Regions from separate parts of the Dehalobacter sp. CP genome, predicted to be linked through region 1. Evidence: predicted binding sites of a transcription regulator. Region 1 holds the regulator's gene; the other holds the start of a gene.

What was found. Region 1 encodes NrdR, which represses ribonucleotide reductase genes. Its sites were predicted from a motif close to CACNANATNTNGTG; they were not measured.
Region 2: a site for NrdR is predicted at 13,518-13,531, ahead of AAH944_RS13190 (vitamin B12-dependent ribonucleotide reductase). Genes of this name have one in related genera too.

The regions. Positions count from the first base shown of each region.
Region 1 covers NZ_CP157399.1:559,464-574,386, reverse strand. Annotated here, with positions in the region: gene AAH944_RS02930 (DUF3102 domain-containing protein) at 1-385, opposite strand, end outside; gene AAH944_RS02925 (anaerobic ribonucleoside-triphosphate reductase activating protein) at 802-1,473, opposite strand; gene AAH944_RS02920 (ribonucleoside triphosphate reductase) at 1,565-3,688, opposite strand; gene nrdR (transcriptional regulator NrdR) at 3,772-4,230, opposite strand; gene AAH944_RS02910 (hypothetical protein) at 4,508-5,275, shown strand; gene metH (methionine synthase) at 5,438-8,968, opposite strand; gene AAH944_RS02900 (response regulator transcription factor) at 9,247-9,930, shown strand; gene AAH944_RS02895 (sensor histidine kinase) at 10,049-11,635, shown strand; gene AAH944_RS02890 (ZIP family metal transporter) at 11,649-12,365, opposite strand; gene htpG (molecular chaperone HtpG) at 12,373-14,250, opposite strand; gene AAH944_RS02880 (LolA family protein) at 14,631-14,923, shown strand, end outside.
Region 2 covers NZ_CP157399.1:2,636,363-2,651,285, forward strand. Annotated here, with positions in the region: gene AAH944_RS13100 (acetyl-CoA carboxylase biotin carboxylase subunit) at 1-761, opposite strand, end outside; gene fabZ (3-hydroxyacyl-ACP dehydratase FabZ) at 782-1,204, opposite strand; gene accB (acetyl-CoA carboxylase biotin carboxyl carrier protein) at 1,243-1,701, opposite strand; gene fabF (beta-ketoacyl-ACP synthase II) at 1,706-2,947, opposite strand; gene fabG (3-oxoacyl-[acyl-carrier-protein] reductase) at 2,963-3,703, opposite strand; gene fabD (ACP S-malonyltransferase) at 3,773-4,711, opposite strand; gene fabK (enoyl-[acyl-carrier-protein] reductase FabK) at 4,795-5,745, opposite strand; gene AAH944_RS13135 (acyl carrier protein) at 5,759-5,989, opposite strand; gene AAH944_RS13140 (beta-ketoacyl-ACP synthase III) at 5,989-6,972, opposite strand; gene AAH944_RS13145 (MarR family winged helix-turn-helix transcriptional regulator) at 7,073-7,600, opposite strand; gene AAH944_RS13150 (LysM peptidoglycan-binding domain-containing protein) at 7,790-8,146, shown strand; gene AAH944_RS13155 (hypothetical protein) at 8,150-8,821, opposite strand; gene AAH944_RS13160 (DUF1540 domain-containing protein) at 9,019-9,168, shown strand; gene AAH944_RS13165 (PaaI family thioesterase) at 9,249-9,632, opposite strand; gene AAH944_RS13170 (ATP-binding protein) at 9,617-11,236, opposite strand; gene AAH944_RS13175 (HD domain-containing phosphohydrolase) at 11,286-12,344, opposite strand; gene AAH944_RS13180 (DUF1294 domain-containing protein) at 12,488-12,763, opposite strand; gene AAH944_RS13185 (zinc-ribbon domain containing protein) at 13,114-13,413, shown strand; gene AAH944_RS13190 (vitamin B12-dependent ribonucleotide reductase) at 13,609-14,923, shown strand, end outside.

The sequences.
Region 1 (14,923 bases):
CCCGTTCCTCCTTCGGGATACCTAAAAGAAGCACCGCCTGGCTGTAGTTTAATTTCGGATTCGGCTCCGAATTTGAGTTGGTAAGCTGTCCTTCTCCATACTCTTTGAAGATACGCATCAGTTTATTGGCCCTGCTTTGGGAGAAATCGACCGACTCCTCCAGCCACTTGCCCCATTCTCCAAACTTAAGAAAGGCTTTGGCCTCCGTCAACCGTCTTCCAATCTCGACGATAGCGGTAAGGTAGATATTCTCAGCCTGATATTTGATCATGTTAATCTCAGCCGCTATGACATGCGGCGTACGTCCACTGATGACATCAGGTACTGTATTGCTTACTGGATCATTCTCCGGATCGGTTGCTGTATCCTTTGCTGGATACGTCATGATATCCACACTCCTTTGGACTAATTTCACTTATAGGATATGTGGCCATGCTTAAAAGTGTACTACCTCAGTCGTTAAGCTTTTTATTATAGGGAAGTACCTTTCTTATTTCCTTTCTTACTTCCCCCAAATGTGTACGCTTCACCTTGCTGTTGCCAGTTTCGGTGCAACACTCGATATGGGTGGTTGGCTAGACCTTGCCCAGCAAGGACTTTCACCTTGCAGGAAGTACCAAGCTTTGCTTGGCGCACTAACGTTTAGGGGTTCCCGCTGCGCCCTAACCGCATGCATCATTCTCCAAGTGGCGGGAACCCCGTGTTGTATGAAGCCGTACGCCCTCAGACTCAGAGGCCGCCACATAGAAGTATTGCTAACCACAAAAAATGGTTAGCAATACTTCTATTCATACTAATCTTCTATTTCAGGCCACGGACAGGACAATTCAGCTTCTCTCCCATTTCTTTGAGCCATGAGTCAGGATAAGCATCATAAGTTTTCCCGTCGAGCACGCCCTGGGGGGACTGGCGAAACTGCTGGAGCACCCAGGGAGTTTCATTTCCGAGGAACTCACGGATTAGCTTTAGATCTTCAAATGTATGCCAGACCGGCAGTACCGTAGTTCTGAATTCGTATGCAATTGTACTCGCCCTGATCCATTGGATGGTTTCAAACGCCGCCTCTCCGCTGTTTTTGCACGCGGTCAGCTTCTCGTATTTATCAGGAGTACATTTAATATCCATGGCAATATAGTCCAGGAAAGGAGCCAGCTCCCGGAGTTTTTCCGGGCTGCTTCCATTGGTATCCAATTTCACCTTGAAACCGAGCGCTTTGACCTCTCTTACAAAGGGATTCAGATCCGGGGATAAAAGCGGCTCCCCGCCAGTAAGACAAACACCGTCCAGTAATCCTTTCCTGGTCTTCATAAATTCAATGACAGCAGAAGGAGAAGTCCGCGACTTCTCCTTCTTGTTGACCAAAGCAGGGTTATGGCAGTAGCCACACTGGAAATTACAACCTCCAAAAAAGACCGTTGCTACGATATGTCCAGGATAATCGACAAGAGAGAAAGGTTCAATATCCATTAGCATCTGCGATCACCAATCCTTGTTCTGCTTTATACTAAATACCTGTACTCGTAAAAGTTTCTGCATAAAATAGATACGTTGTGACAACTTACCCTTACTTCGCTACACCGTCAAACAGACTTGGCGTGACTCCTGTAACACGGTATTTGATGGTTTCTTTTTTCTCTTCCTGTTTGCCGGGGTTCATGGCGGAGATCGGTCTATAGAAGCCGGTGACCCTCGTCATGACCAGGGTTTCCCTGCCGCACTCGGGGCAGTTGAAATGCTCGCCTTTGATATACTTGTGGTCTTCGCAGATGCTGAAGGTCGGAGTCAGCGTGAAATACGGCAGCTGGAAGTTCTCAAATACCCTGCGTACGACGGCCTTGGCAACGGCAAGATCATCGAGACTTTCAGCCAGATAGCCATGAAGCACAGTCCCGCCGGTGTAGAGCGTCTGCAGGTCATCCTGAAGCTCAACGGCGCGGAACAGGTCGCTGGTATAACCGACAGGTAGGTGGGTGGAGTTCGTGTAATAGGGTTCATTGTCACCGGCCGTAATCATATCGGGATAATGCTTTTTGTTGATTTTGGCCAGACGGTAGCTCGTACCTTCCGCGGGTGTTGCCTCGAGGTTATAGAGGTCTCCGTCTTGCTCCTGGAATTCCTGGATGCGGTCTCTCATATAGTTCAACGTTTCCTTGGCAAAATTTTGTCCGAAAACAGTGGTGATGTCATCGGCGTCCGAAGTAAAATTACGGATCGCTTCATTCATGCCGACTAGACCGATCGTCGAAAAGTGGTTCGTCCAGTACTTGCCGAATCGTTTTTTAATATCTCTCAGATAAAATTTAGTATAGGGATACAAGCCGTTGTCCGTCAGGATCTCCAGCGTTTTGCGTTTGGTCTGCAGCGAGGACCGGGCGATGTTCATGTGGTTATCAATCAGCGTGATGAACTGATCCCAGTTGCCTTTAGCCAGATAGCCGTACAACGGCAGGTTCAGGGTCACAACTCCAATGCTTCCTGTGAGCGGATTGGCTCCGAACAGGCCACCGCCGCGTTTTCTGAGTTCCCTGTTGTCCAGACGCAGACGGCAGCACATGCTTCTGGCGTCCTCGGGATTCATATCGGAGTTGATAAAGTTCGCAAAATACGGGATTCCATATTTATCGGTCATTTTAAAGATCGCTCTCGATACTTCACTGTTCCAGTCAAAGCCCTTTGTGATGTTGTATGTCGGGATCGGGAAGCTAAAAATATTGCCGTCAGCGTCCCCTTCGAGCATGACCTCGCAGAACGCCATATTGATGATATCCATCTCAGCTTGATATTCCCGGTACGGCGTATCCAGGAATTTGCCGTCAACGACAGCAGGCTCATCTTTAATGGCCGATTCGGCCGCCCGCACATCGAGCGTAATATTAAAAAATGGAGACTGGAAACCCACCCTGGTCGGGACATTGACATTAAAAATAAATTCCTGAATCCCCTGTTTGACTTGTTTATAATCGAGGTTATCCACTCTGACGAACGGAGCAAGATAGGTATCAAAGCTGGAGAGCGCTTGAGCACCGGCAGCTTCTCCCTGTAAGGTATAAACGAAGTTAACGATCTGTCCGAGTGCGGAACGGAAATGTTTGGCCGGTTTGGAGGTTGTTTTGCCTTCCGCGCCCCTAAAACCTACCAGAAGCAGATCTTTGAGATCCCAGCCGACGCAATATGGAGCAAGGTCTCCCATGTCATGATTGTGCAAAGCACCGGAATCGTGCGCTTTGCCGACTTCAGACGGAAGCAGAGACTGCCAGAAAGCATTGGTCGCTTTGCTGGTTACAAACCGGTTAAGCCCCTGAACCGAAAATCCCATATTGGAATTCTCTTTGATTTCCCAGGTTCCCAGCCCCAGGTAATCAGAGAATAATTTATTGTTATCGTTTTTGGCGCTTTCCTGATTTCGAATGATTTCATGCTGGAAGCGGTACCGGATATATGCTCTGGCGACATTGGTATTTCCTGTCTGCATCAGGACATCTTCGACTTTGTCCTGAATCTGCTCGATTTGGAAGCCTTCATTCTTACTGTAAGCAGCTTCCAATTCCGAGAATACCCTGTCGGTAACAATCTTCGCCCAGTTGGTGACATTGGGGGTCTCGGTAGCAATAAAAGCCTTTTCTACCGCCTTGCAAATCTTTTCCTGATTAAAAATTTCTCTTCTTCCATCCCTTTTCACAACGTACATGGCTTAGTCCTCCTGCTCCCATATATATTTATTTGCATGGATATCCTGTCTTTATCGCAAGGATCTCAGTTGGGGGGACTGTTTTATTTACGGCGCTTTACCAGCCCGTTCAACTCTTCCATAAACTTTTGAATATCCTTGAACTGCCTGTAAACAGAAGCAAAGCGAATATATGCAATTTCATCTGCTGCAAACAGTTTTTTCATGACGGCTTCGCCGATCAATTCGCTCGGCACTTCGCGGTCGTTGATATCACGCATTTCTCTTTCGATATCGGTGACCATTGTTTCCAGCTGTTCGGTAGACACGGGGCGTTTTTCACAGGCCTTGTTCAAGCCTGACAGCAGTTTATGACGGGAAAAGGGCTCTCTTCTGCCATCCTTTTTCACGACAATCAGCTGAAAATCCTCGTAGCGCTCATACGTCGTAAAACGCTTTGTGCAGACATCGCATTCCCGTCTGCGTCGGATAGCAGTGCCTTCCTCAATCTGTCTGGAATCCAGCACCTTCGTGTCGTCACTCTGACAAAAAGGACAGCGCAATACCCTCATCCTTCCTATATCTTGTATATTCCTTATTTTATCAACACTACATATAGTAAGCAATAGCCTTTTATTGGCGTTTTTATGCATCTAAGGCCTTCTATATGGATTATTTTACGTTTTACTTGCGATTTTAGTTCTTGGAGATTTCATGCAAAACATTACTTAAGTCCCATATCATTGTAAAATAAATAAATCAAGACAAACACACTTCCGTCAAAAAAACATATCCTTTTATTGTAAATATATTCCAATATAACCATAAGGAGGAATCCCCATGAGTATTGGTCAACCCTCCTATCTTCTGCAAAAAGTTGCACCGATTGTACTGAGGGAACTTCAGCCATACATCGCCGGTAAAGTTGGTCCCCTCGTTGCTGAAAAAATTGGCATGCCCATTGCCAGGAAAGTCGGACTTCCACTTGCTAAAAGAATAGGTATTCCTATGGCCCGTAAAACCGGTACCTTTTTGTTGAACCGGGTCGGCTATCCGCTTATTAATAAAGTCATTTTCAAAGGAAATCCCCCTTCATTCCTCTTGCCCGGAAATCCCCAGGCAAACAGTGGCACAGGAATAAAGACAATGGTGACAGAAGCAGGATCAGGACTTGGGCCAAGTTCAGGATCAGAAAATGGTACCGGTACTGGAATAAGCACCGGTTCAGGTACAGTTATTAATACAAGTAAAGGTATAAAAAGGACAAAAAGAACAGAAACAGGAGTAGGATCTGAAGCAGGTGTACGCGGGAGAAAACAAACCAAAGCAGAAAAAAAGATTGAAAAGCAAAACAGAAAGCGCCAAAAAACACGGAGAGGCTTGTTTAGCTTTGGTAAAAATCTTCAGTCCTTCCCGACTGGAATCCGTCCGCTGAACCAGATTGTACCCGGGCCGGCCGTTCCTTCTCCTATTCCGGAAGCACCGAGTACCTTCGTCCAGCCTCTTGTTCAAAATCCAGCTGTCCAAAATTCTTATGAACTATTTGATCAAAATCAGAATTATGCTTCAAGTCTCTTTAGCAGAAGAAGGCAAAACCATGGTTTTTGAAAAATTTAAACACGAATAACAGCTATGAAAAGTTAAAGAAATCTTAGGAAAAAGAGGCCAGTAAGGCTCTATAAAAACTAGTTGACAACACACAAGACGCATGAAATCCCGCCTCAGTCTCGAGACGGGATTTCATGCATCGATTAGCATCTACTACAGAGATCAACGGTTAATATTAAATATTTTAGCTTCGGGATGAGAAAAAACAACAGCGGTAACAGACGCTTCGGGGTCCATCATGAAATTCTCTGTCAGTGCTATTCCAATCTCCTCCGGTTTCAGCAGTCTGAACAGCTTGGCCTGTTCTTCCAGTGCTGGGTAGATCGGGTAGCCCGGAGAAACCCGGATGCCGTTATCAATCCCCCAGATTTTACGCATCTTTTCATGCATGATGTCAGCAAATCCTTCAACCAGCTCCAGGGCCAGAACCTGAAGAAGAAACGACTTCAGGTATTCGCCCTTGTCCCGGTAATTCTCGGCCTTTTCTCTAATTCCCAGGCCCGTAGTCAGCGCAAACATACCAAGATAATCATACGTCTGCTCCTGACCGTCAAGCTTATTCCAGGGACGGACATAATCAGCGAGACAAAGGCCATTGTCTTTTTGCTGACGCGGAAAACTGAGTTCTTCAAGAACAATATTTGAAGCTTTCAGATTCGAATCCGGATTCGAATCTGATTCTGAATCCATAATAGCGACCGTATTTCCGTTCGCACAGGCCGGATAAAACGCAAATACCCCATTGACCGTAATCAGCTTGTGTTCTTGGATCTCTTCCAGGAAATCCTGAACAAATTTCTGGATTTTGGCTGATTTATCCTGGGAAACATCTTCGGAATCCAGCAGGAGGCTTTCCGCTGCCTTGATTTCTTCCTGGGAAGGATGGCGCAGTTTGTTTTTGACCCCGAGATAACGCCTCAGGATAAAAGGCAGATCCAAGTTCGGGATAATCTCCGCCAGCGGATAATCCAGAAGGACCTCCCGTGCTGTATGCTGCGGGCGGCAGACAGGTCCGTCAAAGCTGACCGGCGAAAATCTATTTTCGCTGTGGTTGTCAGAAATACTGCCGGAGGTACTGTCTGGGATGTTGCCGGAAATCGTACCAACATTACCGGCCTGATCATTATTTTTAGCTGCGTTATAGCTTCCGGAATCATTGGCCGGCTTGCTTTTCAAGCCATTCAGAAGATTCAGTCCAGCCATGGCGTCGCGCGCATACAGGACAGGTCCGCCGTATTGCGGGGCAATCTTTTCTTCGGTATATTTGCGCGACAGAGCCGCGCCTCCGAGAATCAGCGGGATATTGATTCCGGCTGCCTGCAGGTCCTGGGCAGTCAACAGCATCTGCTGAACCGATTTGACCAGAAGTCCGGATAGACCGATCGCATCAGGGGCCTCTTTCCTAGCCGCTTCAATCAGCTGTTCAGAACTGACTTTGACGCCAAGGTTAATCACCTTATAACCGTTATTGGACAGGATGATCTCCACAAGATTCTTACCGATATCATGGACATCGCCCTTGACCGTTGCGAGCAGGATCTTCCCTTTGACCGCCTCCTCAGCTTTTTCCATATAGGCCTCTAGGATGGTCACCGCTGCCTTCATGACTTCGGCACTCTGCAGAACTTCAGCCACGATCAGCTGGTTCCTGTTAAAGAGGCTGCCGACTTCCTCCATACCTTTCATCAGCGGACCGTTAATAATTTCGAGCGGCCGATATTTCGTCAGGGCCTCGTACAGATCATTCTCCAGGCCCTCTTTGGAGCCTTCCACAATAGCTCCTGCCAGCCGTTCCTCAACGGAAAGCCCGGACGTCTGTTTTTGTTCCGTGACCTTTTTCTCTCTGTAAAAATCGGTAAAAGCTTTTAAGGTCTGGTCATTCGTATTTAAGAGCAGATCTTGGGCCAGTTTTTTCTCTGCCTGAGGAATCGTCGCATAACGTTCCAGTTTTTCGGAATTGACAATCGCGTAGTCCAGTCCGGCTACGGTATTCAAATAGACGAAAACGGCATTCAGCACTTCCCGGCCTGCTGCAGGCAGACCGAAGGAGACATTGCTGATCCCAAGAATCGTCTTGCATTCCGGATATTTGGCTTTGATCAGTCGCAGGCCTTCAATGGTCTCAACTGCAGAACCGAGATACTTGACATCCCCGGTCCCTACCGGGAATGTCAGCGGATCAAAGATAATATCGGCAGCTGAAAGACCGTATTCATGCACCAGCAGATCGTAAGAGCGTCCGGCCACTTCGAGCTTGCGTTCCCGGGTCAGGGCCATACCCTGTTCATCGATTAAGCCAACCACGACTGCAGCCCCGAATTTTCGAAGCAGCGGAACAACTTCATCAAAGCGTTCCCGGCCGTTTTCAAGGTTGATCGAATTAATGATTGCTTTGCCCTGAATTAACCGGAGCCCTGCTTCCAAAACCGCGGGATCGGTCGTATCCAGCATCAGCGGCGCTTTGACTTTATTGACAACATGGGGCAGAAAGCTAACCATATCCTCAAGTTCGTCCCGGTCGGGATTGGCCACACAGACATCCACAATCTGAGCGCCCTTCTTGACCTGATTTCGGGCAATCTCGGAACCTTCTTCATAATATTCACCGGCAATAAGCTCCTTGAATTTGCGAGAACCGATCACATTGGCCCGCTCGCCGACCAGCAGCGGCCGGTTTTCTTCTTCGGGCCAGACTGCTTCGAGTCCTGCGACGCTGCTTCGTTCAGCAGCCCGCATTTGTCTCGGAGCGTACTTGGCCAAGGCTGCTGCCAAGGCTTCGATATGGCGATCCGTCGTCCCGCAGCATCCACCGGCAATGTTCAGCCAGCCTTTGGCTGCGTAAGCGGCCATCTTTCCGGCAAACTCTTCCGGAGTTTCCTGGTAGCCGCCTTCTTCATCAGGAAGCCCCGCGTTCGGGTAACAGCTCACGGCGCAAGAGGCAAGCCCCTCCAGGGTTCTGAGGTGATCGTTCATCAGTTCCGCTCCGGTGCCGCAGTTCATGCCGACGGCAACCGGCTTCAGGTGCTGTATCGAAATATATAAAGCTTCAATATTCTGTCCTGCGAGCATCGTACCCGAGGGTTCAATCGTCACGGAAACGACCAGCGGCACCTCCCGCCCAAGTTCAGCAAAGGCGCGTTGGATCCCGAGTCCTGCCGCCTTGATATTCAGCGTATCCTGACAGGTTTCGACGATTAGCAGATCGACGCCTCCCTTAATAAGGCCAAGGGTTTGACGGCAATAAGCCTCTTCCAGGTCAGTAAAAGTAATACCGCCTCCAAAGGCCAGCATCTTGGTCGTCGGGCCCATGGATCCAGCCACAAACCGCGGTTTTTCCGCTGTAGACCATTTGTCGGCCGCTTCGCGGGCCAGCCGTGCCGCAGCCTCGTTGATTTCCATATCCCTGTCCCCGAGATGATATTCCCCAAGGACAATATTTGTGCCTCCGAAGGTATTGGTTTCAATGATATCCGCACCGGCTTTCAGATAGGCCTCATGAATATCACGCACGATATAAGGACGGGTGAGCGTCAGGATTTCGTTGCAGCCTTCTTGTTCAGGCCCTCCAAAATCTTCGGCAGACAGATCCTTCTGCTGAAGCATGGTTCCCATCGCTCCGTCCAGAATCAGAATTTTTTTCGCAAGTAATTCATTAAAAATCTGTTGTTTCATGGTCTCACCACTTCTTTGCAAACTTTTCCTCCAAGCTTCCCTTGGGTTTATCATATTATTTTACCATGATTATACGATTCGTCCAATCTATACATTTCGTATTTCCTGCGTATTTCCTGCGTAATCATTTTTGTATATTTTAAGCAGCATATCCGGATATTCCGAGCTGCAGAAAATTCTTGTTAAAATTGCTCAAACCGTTAAAATAGTTATATATGGCGATATACAGACGAATGCGACTGTATTCAGTTTCCTTTCAGAATAATCGTGTATTTTAAAGATACAGGAGGAATAAACGAATGGCCAATAAATTCAGAATACTTATCGTGGATGACGACGCTTCAATCCGCCAGATGCTCAGCCTGGGGCTGAAGCAGGAGGGTTACGATATCGGAACAGCGGACAACGGGAAAAAGGCGCTGGAGATAATCCCGGTCTTTGAACCTCATGTCATCATCCTTGACATTATGATGCCGGTCATGGACGGATATGAACTATGTGAATCCATCCCGGAAATATCCGGTGCTTCCATAATTATGCTGACTGCCAAGGATACATCCAAAGACATTGTCAAAGGACTGCGCCTCGGAGCCCACGACTATCTGGTTAAGCCTTTTCACTTTGACGAGCTGCTGGCCCGGATCGAGGTTCAGCTGCGTAACCGTTTCCCGGATCTATCCGGCAAAAGAACCATTGGCCGGTTTACGATCGATGAACTGAAAAAGTCAATCCTGCTCGATAATCAGCCTCTGCAGCTTTCTCCGACCGAATATAAACTGCTGTCCTATCTTTTATGGAACAGCAACCAAACGTTGAGTAAAGAACAAATCCTGATTCACATCTGGGGTTACGATTTTGAAGGAGAGGACAATATCGTCGAGGTATATATCCGCTATCTTCGAGAGAAACTCGGGGATCTGGATCACACGATCATTAAAACCGTCAGGGGCCTCGGTTACCATCTGCAGACAGAACAGCAGTAACTGGCAGTCTACACGAGATATCAAATATCAAGCATTTTACACAGGAATATCATGACGCATTGCATGTTTAACATTTCAATCGTTGTGTTTTAAGTATGATCACATTAGGGAGATCATCATGAAAGTTCATCCTCTGGAAAAACTGAATATTTGGCGGCAATCCCTGGTAGGGCAGCTCCTGCTGCGTTTCTGGGTGTGCCATATCATTTTTTTTACGTTAATTGGGGCTATTCAGTATACTTCCCTGAAAAATTCCCTGTATCAGAGCGTGGAGCAGAACCTGCTTTCAGACTATTACGCCATACGGAACAGTATGGGGAGCTGGCTTTCGAGCAGTGAGCTTCCTCCGGGAAGATTCTCCGAACTCCGCCCGGGAAATTTTGTGGCGTTTTATACCAGCGACTATCAACTTAAATCGATTGTTTACAGCTACGGCAAGACGAACAGTACGGTCCCGAATCTCAGCCGCAACCAACTGCAGTTTGATCTTGCTGAGAAGGCGAGATCCGGCGGATGTTTTATTTTTCAGGATACCGACGAACAGCAGTATATGCTGATGGTGGCCCCGGTCGTAACGAACCAGCTTTCGGTAAACAGTCTCCCCCTGGAACAAAACAACGATATTCAGCCTTATGCGGGCTATGCTTTGATCGGTCAGCCGCTGGCTGAACAGGACCTGATCTTGAGCCGAAATCTCAGAGGATATACTTTTAACGCGATCATCATTATTCTACTCAGTACATTTTTTACAGCGCTGGTTTTGCAGAAACCACTGGAACCGCTTCTGAACATTTCCTCTACGGCCCGCAAGATTGCCGCCGGCCGCTATGACCTGCGCCTTCCGTATATGAATAAAACCGCTTCGGAAATCCAGCAGCTTCGGGAAGCTTTAAACCATATGCTTGGACAGATGGAGAATGCTCTAAATACGGAAAGATCGGCTAAAAACCGGATGGCTCGGTTTATTGCCGATGCTTCTCATGAACTCAGGACTCCGCTGACCTCGATCAGAGGCTTCCTGGAAATACTCCAGCGGACAGGTATGGCAGACAAAGAGACTTTGGATGCCGCCCATCAGACCATGCTGATCGAGACGGAAAGACTGATCAGGCTTACCGAGGGTCTGTTGACCTTAAATCGGATCGCCCAGGAAGAAATAAACAGCGATCATTCCGAAGAGCTCAATTCCGGACTGCACGATGTGCTTCCCGAGCTTATGCCGCTTTTGGCCCCCCTGCTTAAAGACCGTACTTTCAGATTCAACGGCCAGGATTTCCGGACAATTGATGATTTTGTCTCAGAAGTCCTGGATACGTCACAAGTACTTCCATTAAAACCCGATGAACTGAAACAGATACTGTACAATCTTGTTAATAACGCTATTCAACATACACTTTCCGGTGGAACGATTGATATCCTCGCTAAATCGGAAAATTCCCGTTTTATTCTATCCGTCAGGGATAACGGTGAAGGAATCCCGGTTGAAGACGTTCCTCATATTTTTGAAAGGTTTTTCCAGGGAGACCGTTCCCGTTCCCATGGAAAAGGCCAAGGATCGGGACTCGGCCTGGCAATCGTATCCGAACTGGTGTACCTTCGCGGAGGAGAAATACGGGTCGAAAGCACTCCCGGAGAAGGAACCACCTTTACAATATCTTTCCCACTGATTCATGTGAAAAACGATAACCTAGATGAAACAAAATAATTGATTGATCATTCTACGACAGGATTAATGCCAGGATAAAGCCGAGCATGATGCCGACATTGGCATATTCACTGTGGGAATGGTGGCTTTTCGGAATCAGTTCGTCACTGCTGATATAGATCATTGCTCCGGCCGCAAACGCCAGAAAGAAAGCGATGATGAGCGGAGAGATCAGGCCAAGAATCATTCCCAGCCCGGTACCGAGCAGCGTTGACATACCGGTCATGGTCGTAATCAGGACGACCCTCGATTTCGGGACGTTGGCGAGACACAGCGGCATCGCCACACAAAGACCTTCAGCAATATTATGCAGACCGATTGTCAAGGCTGTCATGACGCCCATGTGATACGATACTTCGCTGGTCGCACCGATCGCGATCCCTTCGGGAAGATTATGCAGTGTGATTCCGAGCGCGATAAAATACCCCATCTTGGCATAGTTACTCAAATCCGCTTCAACCTTGTGAATGTGCGGCATTGAAATATCCACCAGAAACAGGAACAGAGCTCCGGCTGCAAAGCCGGCAATACAAATGATACTGTTGCTCATGTCTAGGCTGGTCGGAATCAGACTTAAGGCAGATATCCCGATCATGATTCCTGACGCAAATCCGAGCGATATTGAAAGTATCTTGTTCGTGATATTTTTTATCGAGATAGAGATGACAGCGCCAAGCCCGGTAACCAGACCCGCTATCAGCCCGTAGAGTAGAATCGTAATAATAATCACTCCGGTATTATTTCTTCACAACCGCTCTTTCCAGGATGTTATAGAGTCTGTTAACCATACTCCTGGGATCGATGATCAGCCCGGCGGCAATCTGCGAGTTTTCCAGAATCTGTTCCGCCGCTGCCGCAGCAAATGCGTCGCCCGACTTGCGCAGTTCATTGATTCCCTGAATGACCGGATGCCGGCTGTTAATCTCCAAGATTCCTGCTGGGATATCTTCCATATCCTTGTTCATGATCTGCATCATTTTCTGCATACTATGCGTTCCGTATGAGCTGAGCACAACCGCAGGACTGTCCACGAGACGTTTGGAAGCACGCACCTCGGTTACCCTGTCCCCGAGTGTTTCTTTGAACCAATCCAATAAGGCCTTCACTTCATCCTCTGGAATTTCACTTTCGGCATTACCGGGCTGCTCAGCATCTAAATCCGGCAGATCCTGACTGTCCTGTTCGGCCGCAACAATCTTCTTCTCTTTGAATTCAGGAAGCCCGCCTAAGATGTAGTCATCAATCGGTTCATACGTATAAAGCACTTCGATGCCCTTGTCCTTAAATATCTCAAGATACGGCCCGGATTCAATGACTTTACGGTTAGAGCCGCTGACATAATAGATCGCTTTTTGTTCCTCTTTCATTCTTCCAACGTAGCCTTCCAGTGAAATCAGCTCACCTTCAGCCGTCATGTTGGATTCAAAGCGCAGAAGCCTGACCAGCGCATCCTTGTGGGCATAGTCCGAAGCTGCTCCTTCTTTGATGAACCTGCTGAATTTTTCCCAAAATTGATTGTATTTGGCCGGATCATCTTTGGCTTGCTCTTCGAGATATTTTAAGAATCTGCCGGTGACTACCTTGTTCAGTTTGGCGACAAGCGCATTGTCCTGAAGGGTCTCCCTGGAAATGTTCAGGGGAAGGTCATCACTGTCAATGACGCCGCGTACAAACCGCATCCACTCCGGCACGATGGCTTCAGATTTTTCCTGAATCAGGACTTTTTTGCAGAATAGGTTAACGCCTCTCTCCATTTTGCTGAAGCCGAACCGCTCATAATTTTCTCCGGGCACAAACAGCAGTGCTTTGATGGAAAGTGGCGCATCGGAGGAAAAGTGCATTCTGTAAGATGGCTCGTCAAAAGCATTGTCGATATATTTATAGAATTCCGTATATTCCTGCTCACTGATTTCGGATGCGTTTTTCGTCCATATTGCTTCGACGGTATTGACTTTTTCACCGTTGACTTTCACGGGATAAGGGACAAAACTCGAATACTGTTTGATAATCCTGTTGATTTCGTCAGCTTTGCTGAAATCATAGGCATTTTCTTTTAACTGAAGAACGATCCTAGTCCCGTAATTGCTTTGATCACCCGGTTCTATTAAATAGCTTCCTGCTCCGTTTGAAGACCAGATCCAGCTTTCGGAGTCCGGTCTGAAAGAGCGGGTATAGAGCGTTACTTTCTCCGCAACCATAAACGCTGAATAAAATCCGACGCCGAACTGTCCAATCAGGCTTAAATCGGTATTGTTTCCGGATCCGGCCTTTCTGACCTCGGTCAGCTGTCTGATAAATTCCTTGGATCCTGAATGGGCGATCGTACCCAGATTCTCAATCAGTTCTTCTTTGGTCATTCCGATCCCATTATCGGTAATGGTAAGCGTGTGTTTTTCTTCATCCGTTTCGATGGAAATTTCCAACGGCTGTTCGGATTCGCTTATCTCATTTTCGGTGAGCCTGCAGTAGCGCAGTTTCTCCGTAGCGTCAGCTGCATTGGATATTAATTCTCTTAAGAAGATCTCTCGCTCCGTATAGAGAGAATTAATAACAATATCCAGCAGCTGGGTGATTTCTGTCTGAAACTCCCTCGTTTCAACATTGTTATTCATCATTACCAACCCTCCCAATCATTTCATATGGCTGTGCTTTGGTCGAATCAAAAATCGACCATCATATTATACCATGGAATGGAAAAAAATCTAACATTCAAACACTTGTTCCTTCAAATACTTGTTCCTCTGACTTTCTTAGTGCTGAAACCAAAAAAATATTCCAGTATTCAGGATGGTGTTCTAATTTTTGGAATGAAATGATACGTATATAGAGGACTTTTTACGAGTCATCACGAAAAATAATATAACGAAATATAGTTTAACAAAATATCATTTTTGAAGAGTTACCCGCTAATAGAGTTTGACATCATTCTTATCGAATGATTAAATCTTTAAATTCCATTATCTGAATACAAAAGAAGGTATAGGAGGAGAATATCATGGGATTGACGCGACGGTATCTTGCGCTTTTGCTCGTTTTGCTGCTTCTTTGCGTTGGGGCTTTATCTGGCTGCGGCGGAAAAGAAGAACCCGCTGCCCAAAATGAAGCAACCTCGGCTCCGACAGAGACAGAAACACAGACTTTACCTGATGATAACGAAATTGTATCCGGTCTGATCGGGAAAGGACAGCTGGTCAAAGAAATGGCCTATGATTATGTGATTGTTGGCGGCGGAGCATCTTCGGAAAGCAAAGTCTGGTTCAAGGATCAGAAAATGAAAATGGAGGGCAC
Region 2 (14,923 bases), 860 kb from region 1:
TTTCGCCTGAGCTCGTCACTCAGGACGGTTGAAGGAGCCTCTTCAATGACTTTTTGATTTCTGCGCTGGATTGAACAGTCTCTTTCTCCGAGGTGAATGACATTTCCATAGTGGTCCGCCAGGATCTGAAATTCGATATGTCTCGGCTCCACTAGATATTTCTCCAAATACATTGAATCATCATCAAAGGCAGCCTGGGCTTCTTTCTTGGCCATATCATAAGCCTTTTTCAGTTCATCCCGGCTCCAGACAATCCGGATACCCTTGCCTCCGCCGCCTGCCGATGCCTTCAGCATGACTGGATAACCAATACGCTCCGCAGAAGCCTCTGCCTGTTTAAAATTAGCCAACACACCTTCAATGCCAGGAACGATAGGGACACCCGCCTGGCCCATGATCTGCCGAGCCTTAGCTTTATTTCCCATCATTTCAATCACTTCCGGGTCAGGACCGATAAATGCGATATGGCACGCTTTGCACATCTCGGCAAATTTGCTGTTTTCCGCCAAAAAGCCAAATCCCGGATGAATGGCTTCCGCGCCCGTCAGAACCGTTGCACTGATAATATTCTTGGTATTCAGATAGCTGTCCCTTGCTCTGGCCGGCCCGATACAAACCGTCTCATCAGCAAGATCCACATGCAGGGAGTTCCTGTCGGCTTCCGAATAAACCGCAACTGTTGCAACTCCGATTTCCCGACAGGCCCGAATAATTCGGACCGCTATTTCGCCTCTGTTGGCAATGAGTATTTTTTTGAACAAGTTTTCACCCACCAACTTTATTAACTGATAAAAAACTTAATTTCGGCTTCGGCAGCTTTTTCCCCGTCAACCGTGGCAAGAGCTTTGCCAATACCGGCAGGGCCTTTGATTTTTATAATCTCTACTTCCAGCCTCAGCACATCACCAGGAAATACCTTCCTTCGGAACTTGGCATTATCAATTCCGGTAAAGTAAGCGAGCTTACCCTGATATTTTTCCATTTTTAATAAAGCTACCGCACCGGCCTGAGCCAGCGCTTCAATAATGAGTACACCGGGCATTACCGGTTCTTGCGGAAAATGTCCCTGAAAAAAATACTCATTGATCGTAACATTTTTATAAGCAACAACCCTTTTACCTTCTTCTAGCTCTTCGACTCGGTCCAGAAGAAGGAATGGGTATCGATGCGGAATGATCTCCTGAATCTCTTTGATGTTCAGCATCTTTTACCTCCACAATAGTTCCGCTTGCATCCTTGCCGCTACTTGGTATTAATTTCAAACAGCGGTTGGCCAAATTCGACCATTTGCCCGTCATCAACCAGAATGCTTAAGATTTGCAGGTCTTCTTCAGCTTCAATCTCATTCATCAGCTTCATCGCCTCGACAATACAAAGCGTATCTCCTTTTTTGACTTTGCTACCCGCGCTGACAAAGGGTTTCTCTCCGGGCGACGGTGCCAGGTAAAAGGTTCCAACAATCGGTGCATTAATCGTCTGCGATGCTTCAATTTTAGAACTTGGATGTTCCGGAGCCACAGTCTCTCTTCCGGCTGCAGCTCCGGTCATAAAGCTCTGCACCGGCTGAAACGCAGGCTGAAACATAGGCTGAAGCTTTTCTTTCTTCAAAACAATTTTATAATCCTCTTGCTTAAGCTCAAATTCACTCAGCCCGGATTCATCCACCATTTTTATCAGTTCTTGAATTTCTTTTAAATCCATCACTTTATCCCTCTAACCATTTTTTTAAGATAATGGTAGCATTATGGCCGCCAAACCCAAGCGAATTGGATAGGGCGTAGGTCAAGTCCATGTTACGCCCGCAATTTGGCACATAATCCAGGTCACATTCCTCATCTTTAACCTGATAGCCGATCGTCGGTGGTACAAAGCCCTCCTGCAGTGCTTTGGCGCAGATAATCGCCTCTATAGCTCCTGCCGCACCCAGTAGATGACCAGTCATTGATTTTGTCGAACTCACCGGTATTTGATAAGCTTTTTCTCCAAATATGGCTTTGATCGCTTCCGTCTCAAACTTGTCGTTGTACGGTGTACCTGTTCCATGCGGATTAATATAGGATATTTCGTCCGGACCAATTCCGGCATCAGCTAAGGCAAGCTTCATCGCTCTGGCCGCGCCTTCCCCTCCCGGTGCAGGTGCGGTCATATGGTAGGCATCGCAGGTAGCTCCATAACCAACTACTTCGCCATAGATTCTTGCATTCCTCTTTCTAGCATGCTCCAAGGATTCCAGAACCAAAATACCCGCACCTTCACCAATCACGAACCCGTCCCGCTCCTTATCAAACGGGATGGAAGCCCTGTTGACATCATTGCTGTTGCTCAAAGCGGTCATGGAAGTAAATCCGGCTACCGCCAGAGGCGTAATCGGGGCTTCGGCACCACCGGTAACAATCATATCCGCCTGACCGTCTCTGATCTTCCAGAAAGCTTCACCGATGGAATGCGTTGCTGAAGCGCAGGCTGTGACTATACTGTAGTTAATTCCTTTGGCACCAAGCTTGATCGCAATATTCCCTGAAGCCATATTACTGATCGCCATCGGAATAAAGAAAGGGGAAACCCTGCCGGGCCCTTTCTCGGTCAGTCTGCTGTGCTGTTCTTCGATCGTTAGCAGACCGCCTATCCCCGATCCAACCAAAACACCTAATCTTTCCGGGTCAATCTCGGCTGCTTTCAGACCCGCATCTTCATAAGCGTGTTCTGCCGCCACCACTGCCAGCTGGCAGTAGCGGTCCATCCGTTTGGCTTCTTTCTTGTCCAAAAGCGTTTCAGGATCAAAATTTTTGATCTCGGCACCAATTTTTACTTTATGGTCCGTCGTATCAAAGGCTGTGATCGGACCTATTCCGCATTTTCCCTCTTTGATGCCCTGCCAGAATGTGGCTGCATCGTTGCCAAGCGGAGTAACCGCCCCAATTCCAGTAATAACTACGCGTGTTCTCATATTGTTGGTCTCCTCCTAAAATGCCATTCCGCCGTCAACGCTTATAACCTGGCCGGTAATGTATTCACCGGCGTCTGAAGCTAGAAATAAAACCGTATCGGCGATATTCTCCGGTTTACCAAACCTCTTTAAAGCAATGCTCTCTTTGGTCAGTTCTTTCACTTTATCCGATAATCCTGACGTCATATCTGTCTCAATAAAGCCAGGGGCTACAGCATTCACCGTGATGTTTCTGCTGCCGATTTCCTTGGCCAGGGATTTAGTAAGTCCAATAACACCGGCTTTGGCCGCTGCATAATTAACCTGCCCTGCATTTCCGAGAATTCCAACAACAGAAGTGATATTGACGATCCTGCCGCTTCTTTGTTTGACCATGATAGGAACGGCATGCCGGGTACAATTGAACACCCCTTTAAGGTCTACTTCTACGACTCGGTCAAAATCGTCTTCCGACATCCTCATGAGTAAACCGTCCCGGGTTATCCCTGCGTTATTGACCAGAATATCAATGGTTCCAAATTCTGCTTTGGCCATCGCAATCAATTGTTCCGCTTCACTGAATACACTGACGTCCGCTTTCAGAACTAAGGCCCGCCCTCCAAGGTTTTCAATTTCCTGAGCAAGCTTTAACCCTTCCTGCTCGCTGCTTACATAATTCACCGCGATATTCGCGCCTTGTTCAGCAAGCTTTAAAGCGATGGCTCTGCCAATACCCCTGCTGGCACCTGTAACAACTGCTGTTTTCCCCTTTAGCATATCCTGCCTCCTCCTGAAATCCAATATTGATAGAAACCGTGACCTGTACCCTAGATTTCAAGTACGTTCTTAATCATTAAAGTATTTCACCACAGCTTCGAGAGATGCCGGGTCTTCGACATTCAGAACCTTCACGTTCTTATCAATCTTTCTCGCAAAGCCTTTTAAGACACTTCCAGGTCCCAGCTCAACAAAGGTATCTACGCCGTCGGCGAGCATTTTTCTGAAGGACATCTCCCAAAGGACGGAACGCATGACTTGTTGCGGCAATAGTTCCTTGACCGCCGACTTATCCGCCATATAATCTGCAGTGACATTTGAAATCACCGGAATCCGGGGATCAGAAAATTCAATGCCTGCCAGCTCGTCAGCCAATTTCCGGGCCGCCGGTTCGAGCAAGCCCGTATGAAACGGTCCGCTGACTTCAAGCGGGATCACCCTTTTGGCCCCGAGCTCCATAGCCCTGGCCGACGCGGCTTCCAAGGCCTTGTTTTCCCCGGATATCACAACTTGACCTGGGCAGTTATAATTGGCAATCCGTACAATCCCGAGGCTTTCAGCCGCAAGACAAGCCTTCTCGACCCCGGATGTTTCCAAACCGAGGACTGCAGCCATTCCTCCAACACCCTGAGACACAGCCTCCTGCATATACCTGCCCCTGTTCCGGACTAGTTTCACAGCCGCCTCAAATGGCAATACACCGCTCAAGACCAAGGCAGAATATTCACCCAGACTGAATCCGGCTGTCAGATCAGGATTGATCCCCTGATCCATTAACGCCCTTGCGGCTGCCACACTGACTGTAAGAATGGCGGGCTGCGTATGTTCGGTTTTATCCAGTTCCTCTTTGGGGCCGTTAAAACACAGGCCACTCAGCGAATATCCGAGCTCCTGATCCGCCAGGTCAAAAACTGCCCGCGAAACATCGTTATGCTGATAAAGTTCTTTGCCCATGCCAACATACTGTGAACCCTGGCCCGCAAAAATAAACGCTGTCTTTCTATCCATTCTTTCCGTATCCTCCAATAATCATCCGATAATCATCCAAATGGGACAAAGGGATGGTTCTTTTGTCCCCCGCACGTATCCCTCTAGAGGATAATACTGTCAAGCTTAATAGCTTTCAGACGTTCCTCTGCCTGAGCAAACATTTCTTCAATAATCTCTTTACAAGTCTGTTCTTTTTTAATCAGACCTGCGATTTGCCCGGCCATTACCGATCCGTAATCCGTATCTCCCTCTTTGACAGCCTTGCGCAGCGCACCGGCGCCAAGCGTCTCATACTGCTCCAGAGGTGCCCCCGTCCTTTCCAGCTCTTCAAACTGCCGGGTAAGTTTATTTCTGAGGACTCTGACCGGATGACCTGTTGGCCTGCCTGTAACGACTGAATCGATATCTTTAGCTTTCAGGATTCTATCCTTATAGTTTTGATGCACGGTGCATTCTTCGGCAGTTAGGAACCTAGTGCCAACTTGGACGCCGCTTGCACCCAACATAAAAGCTGCGGCAATCCCTCTGCCGTCGCCGATTCCCCCGGCAGCAATCACCGGGATATTTACAGCGTCAATCACCTGAGGAAGCAAGGCCATGGTCGTCAGTTCGCCGACATGTCCGCCAGACTCTCCGCCTTCCGCCACAACGGCATCTGCCCCTTCCTTCTCCATCCTGCGGGCCAGTGCAACAGAAGGAACTACGGGAATGACCGTAATGCCGTTTTCTTTCCACATTTTAATATATTTCCCGGGACTTCCGGCGCCTGTTGTCACTACTTTTACCCCTTCTTCACAGACGAGACGGGCAATGGCTTCGGCATTTTCACTTAACAGCATGATATTTACGCCAAAAGGCTTGTCTGTTAGAGCTTTGGCCTTCCTAATCTCTTCTTTGACATATTCGACAGGTGCGTTGGCCGCCGCAATGATACCGATTCCGCCGGCGTTCGATACGGCCGAAGCAAGTGAGCTGTCCGAAATCCAGGCCATACCGCCTTGAATCAGCGGGTATTTTACGCCCAGTTTATGAAAAAAACCAAAGTTATTCATGCCATTCTCTCCTTCAATTCGTTCGCTTATTCATATAGTCAACCAGATCTGCTACACTGATTAATTCTTCAATATCTTCAGTCGGAATTTCAATCCTGTATACATCTTCCAGCTCCATGACAATTTCAAAAATGCTTAGAGAGTCAATTCCGAGGTCTTGCTGGAACTTGGTGGACAGCTGGATTTTCTCCGGTTCAATCTCAATCTGGGAGGCAATAATCCTGCAGATCGTGTCAAAAGACATCATTTACCCCCTATGGTCCATTTAATCAGCATTGCGCCGTAGGTAAGTCCTCCTCCGAATCCGACAAGAACGAGCAGATCCCCTTTATGGATGAATTTTCCTTTGGCCATTTCATCCAGGGCAATTGGGATACTCGCACTCGAAGTATTTCCATAACTGGGAAGGTTGACATAAAACTTCGCCTGGTCCACCTTCAGCTTTTTGGCCGCTGAATCAATGATCCTCAGGTTCGCCTGATGCGGTATGATATGGTTAATGTCTTCCAGCGTATAGGGTGTTTTTTCAAGTATCTTTAAAATGCACTCGGGTAAAATATTGACTGCAAATTTAAAAACTTCCCGTCCGTTCATTTTGGCATAGGGGGGCTTTGCTTCCCCGGCCTCAATAAAGACATTCTTGAGCGGAAGGGCAGGACATTCCAAACATTCACCCTTGCTCCCATCAGAACCGATTACTTCGGAAATGATGCCCTGATCTCCCCTTTTGATAACCGCCGCACCCGCCCCGTCTGCAAACAGAACACAAGTGCTGCGGTCTTCCCAGTCCGTTATTTTGGAAAGGGCCTCAGCACCAATGATCAGTGCCTTCTGATACATCCCTGTTCTGATAAACTGGGAGGCAATGCTGAGTCCAAAAATAAAACCGGTACAGGCTGCACTGATATCGAAACAAGCTGCCCGGCTGGCTCCGAGACTATTCTGGACAAAACATGCCGTTGATGGGAAAAAATAATCCGGTGTAACCGTGGCCACAATAATCAGATCAAGCTCCTCAGCGGCAACTCCGGCATCATCAAGCGCTCTGCGGGCGGCTGCGACTGCCAAATCCGCTGTGGTTTCCGTCAATGAAATTCTGCGTTCTTTGATCCCTGTCCGGGTACGGATCCACTCATCGCTTGTGTCAACAATCTTAGACAGATCATCATTCGTCACCCTGTTTTCAGGAACATGGCTGCCAGTGCCAATTATCTCGACGTCATACATATTTCCAAATTTCCTTTTCTCTCATATTATTTCGTTTATTATCATCCATTACGAATCTTCTGTTCGTTTACTTTTTCATATACCTTTTGTGTATCTCTTGTTAATGATTAAAGGAATACTTTGAATCAAAAAATTCGGTGAGTTTCTGCAATGATTCGATCAAAATATTCTCCTGTTCCCCTAATCCGAGAAGCATATGCTTGACCATATCCAGATGAAATTTTTCATGAATCCTGTAGGCAAGCTTTCCCCTTCGGGTCAGACTGATCCTGACAATTCTCCGGTCTGCCTCATCCCTTTGTCTGGAAACGTACTCCTTTTTAACGAGGTTATTGATAAAAGAAGTAAGCGCTCCGACAGTGATACCCAGATCGGCGGCAACCTGAGACATTGTCCTATCCTGATACATTCCAATCGCTTCAATCGCATGCAGTTCTGAGATAGACAAATTATTTAATGGTCCTTTCTTAATCTCATTCTGCTCTACATCTAGAATTTGATTAAATGTTCCAATCAGAAGTTCATTTAAAACAGTACGAATATTTGTTTCCAACCTTTCACTTCCTCTCAGCGCATAATCAAAGTTTACCTCATTTTTAATTTGGTTGTCAAATATTTTAGTATTCAAACCAACTTGTACATCCCCTGGTTTAATCTGAATATTTTTAGAAGGATTTTCACTATCCCTTTATGGATTTTCTTATTCTAGCCTTTAAGGCGAAAAAAATTTGGGGTTGGGTTTGTCCTTCTGTCCGGCGGACAGGTAATCCTTTCATACAATGAGAAGAGAAAGAATATCTGCTGGGAGTGAGCTTTCATGACCTGTCCGAAAGGAACAATCTCATATCAGATCAAGCCGGGTGATACTTTTTATAGCCTTGCCCGCAAATTCAATACAACTGCAGAGGCAATTGCATCGGTGAACACAGGAGTAAACCCGAATAACCTGAAACTGGGGGACTTGATCTGCATTCCGATCAGGAGGAGCGTCGTCTCATGTCCGCCGGCGAACCGTTATGTTATCAAAGCCGGTGACACCTTTTCTAAATTGGCCGGTAAATACCACCTTTCAACAGCTTCCCTTATCTCACTGAACCCCGGAGTTGATCCCACCAACCTGCGGATCGGCCAGATGATCTGTCTTCCTGTCAGGAGACGGAAAAGATCCCACTAAGGACTATGTGATCAAAGATATGAGAAGTGACAACACAAACAGATTCCAGAAGGATTCCACAGCGGCCAGGATTTGCGTCCCGCTTTTTTCCGGTGTCACATTAAAAGTCTCCCCCACTGAAATACTGCCAATGCTTAAAGAAAGAAACGAAATAAGCTGAGTTACAGGCGTTTTTCCGATTGTTCCGGAAAAGGAAGACGGATAAAGTGTGTAGACCAGATTAAAGAGCAGCGCGAAAAACAAAATGATTGTGATCAGCGGAAAAATAATATCCTTTAGTTTGGCATCTTTACTTTCATCGAGGGTTAACGTTTCGAAGATATAAGCCCCGGCACCCAGAGAAGCAATGACCGCATAGATATTAACAAAAAAAATAAATTTGGAATATCCGCTGCTAAAACTGCGTCCGTGCAAACCGAACCCAACCGTGAGCGCGGCCGCAGCTCCAAAAATTGCCGGCGTAAGCAACATCGGATTGGCCCTGGAGGGAACCGGAGGTTCAAAGAGAGGATAGATACCGTTATTCCAGCTATTTTTCTGCATTGGACAGCCCCAAAGCTTTCTGGGATTGCCCGGCTGCGGTTGATAATAATAATTCACCGGATTGCTGTGGTTTACGGCATATCTGTAATTAAAGTCGTTCGTGTGAGTCACCCCATTCCAGAAAATGATCATGACAATAATAATATATGCGGCCTTATGCAATAATTTTCCATTTATGCTAACCTTATAAAAAAAGACGCCGAAGCATCTTTAAGAAACTTATTGATTTTGCAAATCACATAGTAAATTAATTTTTGTTCATAATAATAAGAGGTATAAACGCCAAAGCTTTAGCGTTAATAAGATACTCGCCCAAGGAGGTGAAAAAAATGGGTTCAATTAAATGTACAGTCACCGAGTGTCATTACAATAAAGATGTCATGTGCGATGCGCCGATGATTCAGGTGAATCACAGCGGAGCCGAGTATTCCCAAGGCTCGGAAGAAACACAGTGTGATACCTTCAAACCTCAGAAGTAATGAATGCCAGGTGTATGAAATCCCAGGGCCCATGTTCGCACCATGTCACGTTAGCATGGTACGAACATGGGCTTTTTATTTTATTGTTTTCTGTAAACCGTTCCCTGAAACATGGCGATGAGATTGTCTTTCTCATCTGTGACCTCAACCAGATAGGTCGCTATTTTCCGGTTTAAGGACACTTCTTTGGCCCTGGCGGTGAGTATTCCCAGACCGGCAGCTTGACAGTAGGTAATACTGACATTTACGGCAATTGCCGTACCCTCCCGGGAATTCGACGCTGCAGCGAGTGTCGAATCCGCCAGCGTAAAAATGGCTCCTCCCTGAACGATCCCAAGCGAATTCAAATGGTGCTCGTCTATCTTTAACCTGGCCTCAGCCGTTCCGGCTTCGGCTTTGAGTATTTCTATCCCTACATATTTTGCAAAAATATCCTTACCCATTTCCTCTAATATGTTATCCATTTTGTCATCCTTTCTGCCGAGCTGGCATGAACCAACGGAAGTTCAAACCAAAAATGGCTTCCCTTTCCCTCTTGACTGTCAAATCCAAGATTTCCGCCCATCAGTTCAATCAATTCTCTGGCAACCGGCAACCCAATCCCGGTACCTTCGATTAAATGGTTGATATTTGATGCCCTGAAAAAAGGATCAAATATTTTACCCTGTTCTTCCAACGGAATGCCTAAACCGCTATCGATGATGCTGAAGCGCAGCCACCCATCAAACTCCTGACAGCTGAATTGAACGATCCCATTATCAAAACTATATTTAATTGCATTCGAAAAAATATTCAGCAGCACTTGTTTCAAACGGATCTGATCTGCCGCCACACAATAATTTTCACACCCGGAATATGCTGCCGTGATCACAATTTCTTTCAGATCAGCCAGAGGCTTGACTAAATTAATTGAAGATTCTACGACGGGTTTGATTTCTACCGGTTTAATCACGACATCAAATTTGCCTGTTTCAATCTTCGCGAGATCAAGGACTTTATTAATCAGGTCAAGCAAGTGGTTCCCTGCTTTATAGATTTCTTTGACACTCTGCTTCTGAAATTCGTTTAAAGGAGCCTCCGTATCGATCTCCAGGAGTTGGGCAAAGCCCATAATTGCATTCAGGGGTGTTTTAAATTCATGGCTCATACTCGAGAGGAATTCCGATTTGGCCAGGCTGGCCCGTTCAGCCTCCATCTTGGCTGAAATAAGCGAATTTTCCAGGGCCTTCCTATCGGTAATATTTCTTACGGAGATGGAAACACTATGCCTATCATTGTCAATAAGGGCTATCCGTGCCTGATACCAACGGACCCCTTTTGAAGTGTTCAGAAAATATTCAAATACCTCCGGTTCCTTGCTTTGGATAGCACGGCTGATCAAGGTCATGTTGATCTTTGCGGTCTCCTCATCCATCACGGAATAAAAGGAGGAACCAATAATTTCAGCAGCCGGTCTGATCAAAATACTTTGATCATTTGTCCAAGCATTCCGAACGATTCCGAATTCATCTACTTCAAAAATAGCATCATCAATAGATTTTACCAGGGCCTGCAGATTTTCTTCCTTTTTTCTGATTTCAGACTGATAAACTGTCAGATTGGCGTCGAGATGATGCAGCCGTTTGCCCAATTGGACGACTGAAACTGCCGCATCCTGCAGCTCTTCAATGAAGAAATCTGGTTGTTCCTGAAGGTACTGTCCTGTGCCGATGTCAAGGACCATCTGCTTAATTCTGGCCAGAGGCTCCGAGATTGCCTTGTTTATTCGATGAGCTTTCCGGTAAAACATAATGATAAATATACTATAGAAAATAAGAAGACCTACAATGATAAAACGGCCGATACGGTACAATTGATCGCTTAAACCGTTCAGCGCGGCATAGAACTCTTCTCCCTGACCAGCAATCAGCACACCTGATACTTCTTTATGCAGCCAGAAGTGCGCGAGAATGAAAATAGCAATAAACACCAATCCCATGATAATCAATGGAATAAGTGCTTCACAAACATAGGTGCGCCAAGTCCACTGGAAAAGCGGTAGCTTTTTCTTTAACTCTTTTGACCTCATTCCAACACCGCCGCCGTTTATTACATTCGATGACCATGGGTAGAACTTGTTATTTATAGATTTCCGTAATTTCCCTGATTACCGGCATAATTTTCATAAAATGATCGACAAGGGAAGGATCGAAGTGTGTGCCTCTGCCTTTTTCGATCTCAGCTGAGGCTTCGTCAATTTCCCACGCCCTCTTGTAAGGACGCTCCGAAATCAAAGCATCAAACACATCACAAATGGCGGTAATTCGTCCCACCAGCGGGATTTCCTCTCCTTGAAGTCCGTTCGGATAACCGTTTCCATCCCATTTTTCATGATGATACAGCGCAATCTGCTCAGCAAGCTTAATCATTTCCGCTGAACTGCCGGCCAGGATCTGAGCCCCTTTAACGGTATGGGTCTTCATTTTTTCCCAGTCATCAGAAGTGAGTTTACCTGGTGTCAGCAGTACTTCGTCGGGAATGCCAATTTTCCCGATATCATGCAGCGTACTGGCATGAAACATTAGTTCACAGTCTTTTTCCGGCAATCCGTAGGCTTTGCCAAGTTCATACGTATATTTGCTCATTCGCACAATGTGATTTCCTGTCTCGCTGTCCCGGAATTCTGCGGCTCTCGCCAGCCTGTGGATCAGTTCAACCTGCAGATCTTCCAGTTCTTTTGTTCTCTCCTGAACCTTATTGACCAGTCTGCGATTGTTCTCTCTGATTTCGTTGTTCAGTAAACGTATTTCCAGTATATTTTTGATTCGCATCAGAACTTCAGCATAATCGAAGGGCTTTCCGATAAAATCTTTGGCGCCGAGCGTTAAGGCTTTCAATCTGTGCTCCTGATCGTTGTAGGCTGTAATGGCAATGATCGGAAGAAAGTCATCCCCTTTGACTGCATTCAACTGCTCCATGACCTCAAATCCATCAAGGTAAGGCATCCTTAAATCCATTAAAATCAGATCGGGATTATGCTCCCGATATAGGGACAGGGTTTCCCTGGAATCAGTGGTGGACATGATATTGCTGTATCCCGACATTTTTAACAGTTTTTCAAGTAACAAAATATTTACGGAATTATCGTCGACGATCAGTATTCTGGCCCTTGAAATACTATCAGTATTTATCTTCATCCGCCTCCCAATCTTTCACAAATCAGCTGCTTATTAATGAGGAAATTTCCGGTCAGCCGGCCACTATATCTTAATATACCTTATTCTTATGGGAAATTCTAGATAAAAAATGTATATCCTTGGAATCTCTACAATTTTTTCTTTTAAAATTTTTGCAGAAAATAGACAAAAACAGATATATTCAATATGATCAGAACAGGGATACCGTATACAAAGGCCTTATGCTTGGTTTTATGCCGGAAGAAACACATGGCCAGATAGATCCCCGGAGCCCCGAATATCAGTCCTGTAAGAAAGAAACGGCGTTCAGGGACCCGCAGGCCTCCCCGTTTGGCCTTATATTTATCCCACCCCATAACGGAAAAACCATAAATATTTACAAGGACAATGTATCCCCATATAAGCCAGATATATTCCATATCTGCAACCTCCCTTGCTCAGTCAAAAGCCATTTATGACCAAAATCATACCATGAATGAGACAGGAAAAAAATACGCAGAGAAATGCTTGGAAAGATATTAGGACTAAATAGGATAAAATATAAAGATTATAGGACAAAACATAAAGATTAATAGAAAAAATACTGAGAAGTTTGAAAAATCAGACAGAATACTTTATACTTTGTTTTGACAATTTGTATTTTTTTAGTTATACTAAGTATTGCTCGTTAATATTTGAGGGATTAGAAGACCTTCTCGACTGCCTCAGGCTCAGGGAAGATGTCGAATCAACTTCCAATGAGGCGGGTAATAAATCTAGGAGGTCATTTATGTATAATGACAAAACACTAAGTTGTAAAGACTGTGGCCGTGAATTCACTTTTTCTGCATCCGAGCAGGAATTCTACGCTGAAAAAGGATTCACGAACGAACCAGGCCGCTGCCCCGAATGCCGTTCAGCAAGAAAAGCACAGAGCAGAAATGGTGGCTATTCACGCCCTCAACGTGAAATGTTCCCTGCTGTTTGTTCTGCTTGTGGCAAAGAAACCACAGTACCTTTCCAACCTACTGGTGACAAACCTGTTTATTGCCGGGATTGCTACCAACCCCGCTCCAGAAACAACTGGTAATTTAATTGTTATCAGACCCTTCCGGGTATCTTACCCGGGGGGGTTTTTGTTTTGAGAGCCTATTTATTTTTTTATGATTAATTTTTCCACTTAACCCCCTTGACTACCAGATATAGTATCGGTAAACTTTATATAGTACTACTTGTAGTTTACTAACCGGATTTATAGTTCGAATAAATTTTGGAGGTATAAACGTTGCGTAACAATACGGAAGTTTGGAAAAAGTGGCCCAAAGCCAATCTTTCGCCGAATGCCAGAGTTGTTCTGGAACGGAGATATTTGAAGCAGGAAAATGACCAAAAATGCGAGACGCCGGAAGCGATGTTTTACCGGGTTGCTTCGGTCATTGCCGGCGCTGAAGAAAAGTATGGTAAAAACCCACAGGAAATTCAGGATTTGACCAAAGAATTTTACACCGTCATGGCTAATTTGGAGTTTATGCCGAATTCGCCGACACTGATGAACGCCGGGCGTGACCTTGGACAGTTAAGCGCCTGCTTTGTTCTGCCGGTTGGGGACAGTATGGAGGATATATTTGATGCACTGAAACATGCAGCCATCATACATAAGTCAGGCGGCGGAACAGGCTTCAACTTTTCCCGGCTGCGTCAGAAGAACAGCACGGTGCGTTCCACCGGAGGGGTTGCTTCCGGTCCTGTTTCGTTTATGAAAGTCTTTAATGCCGCTACGGAGGCTGTCAAACAAGGAGGAACAAGACGCGGCGCCAACATGGGCATTCTTCGGATCGACCACCCGGATATTCTGGAATTTATCAGCTGCAAAGAAGATAACCGAGATATTAACAATTTCAATATTTCGGTTGCTGCAACGGAATCATTTATGAAAGCTGTGGAAAATGACACGGAATATGACCTGATTGACCCTCACTCTGGAAAGTCGGCAGGCAAGCTCCCCGCCAAACAAGTCTTCGCTAAAATTGTTGACCACGCTTGGCGGAACGGCGAACCGGGCATGATCTTTATTGACCGGATGAACCGCGATAATCCGACAGCGCATATTGGTGTGATTGAGGCTACCAACCCCTGTGGCGAGCAACCCTTACTCCCCAATGAAGCATGCAATCTTGGCTCCATTAATTTAAAGCTTATGGCGGCGGAAAAGGACGGAAAGACCGTAATTGACTGGGAGCGTTTGGGCTATGTCACAAGGCTCGCGACCCGTTTTCTCGATGATGTGATTGATGTCAACCAATATCCTCTTCCCGTAATCGAAGAAATGGTCAAAGGAAACCGGAAAATCGGCCTGGGTGTTATGGGTTTTGCAGATTTGATGATTCTTCTGCAGACATCCTATATTTCCGAAGAAAGCACAGCCTTCGCCGAAAAGATTATGGAATTCATCCGTACCGAATCCCGTATAGAGTCCCAGCGACTGGCCAAAGAACGCGGTACCTTTCCTAATTATCAGGATTCCATTTATGACGGCAAGATCGAATTACGCAATGCTACACTGACTACGGTTGCCCCGACAGGGACGATATCGATGATCT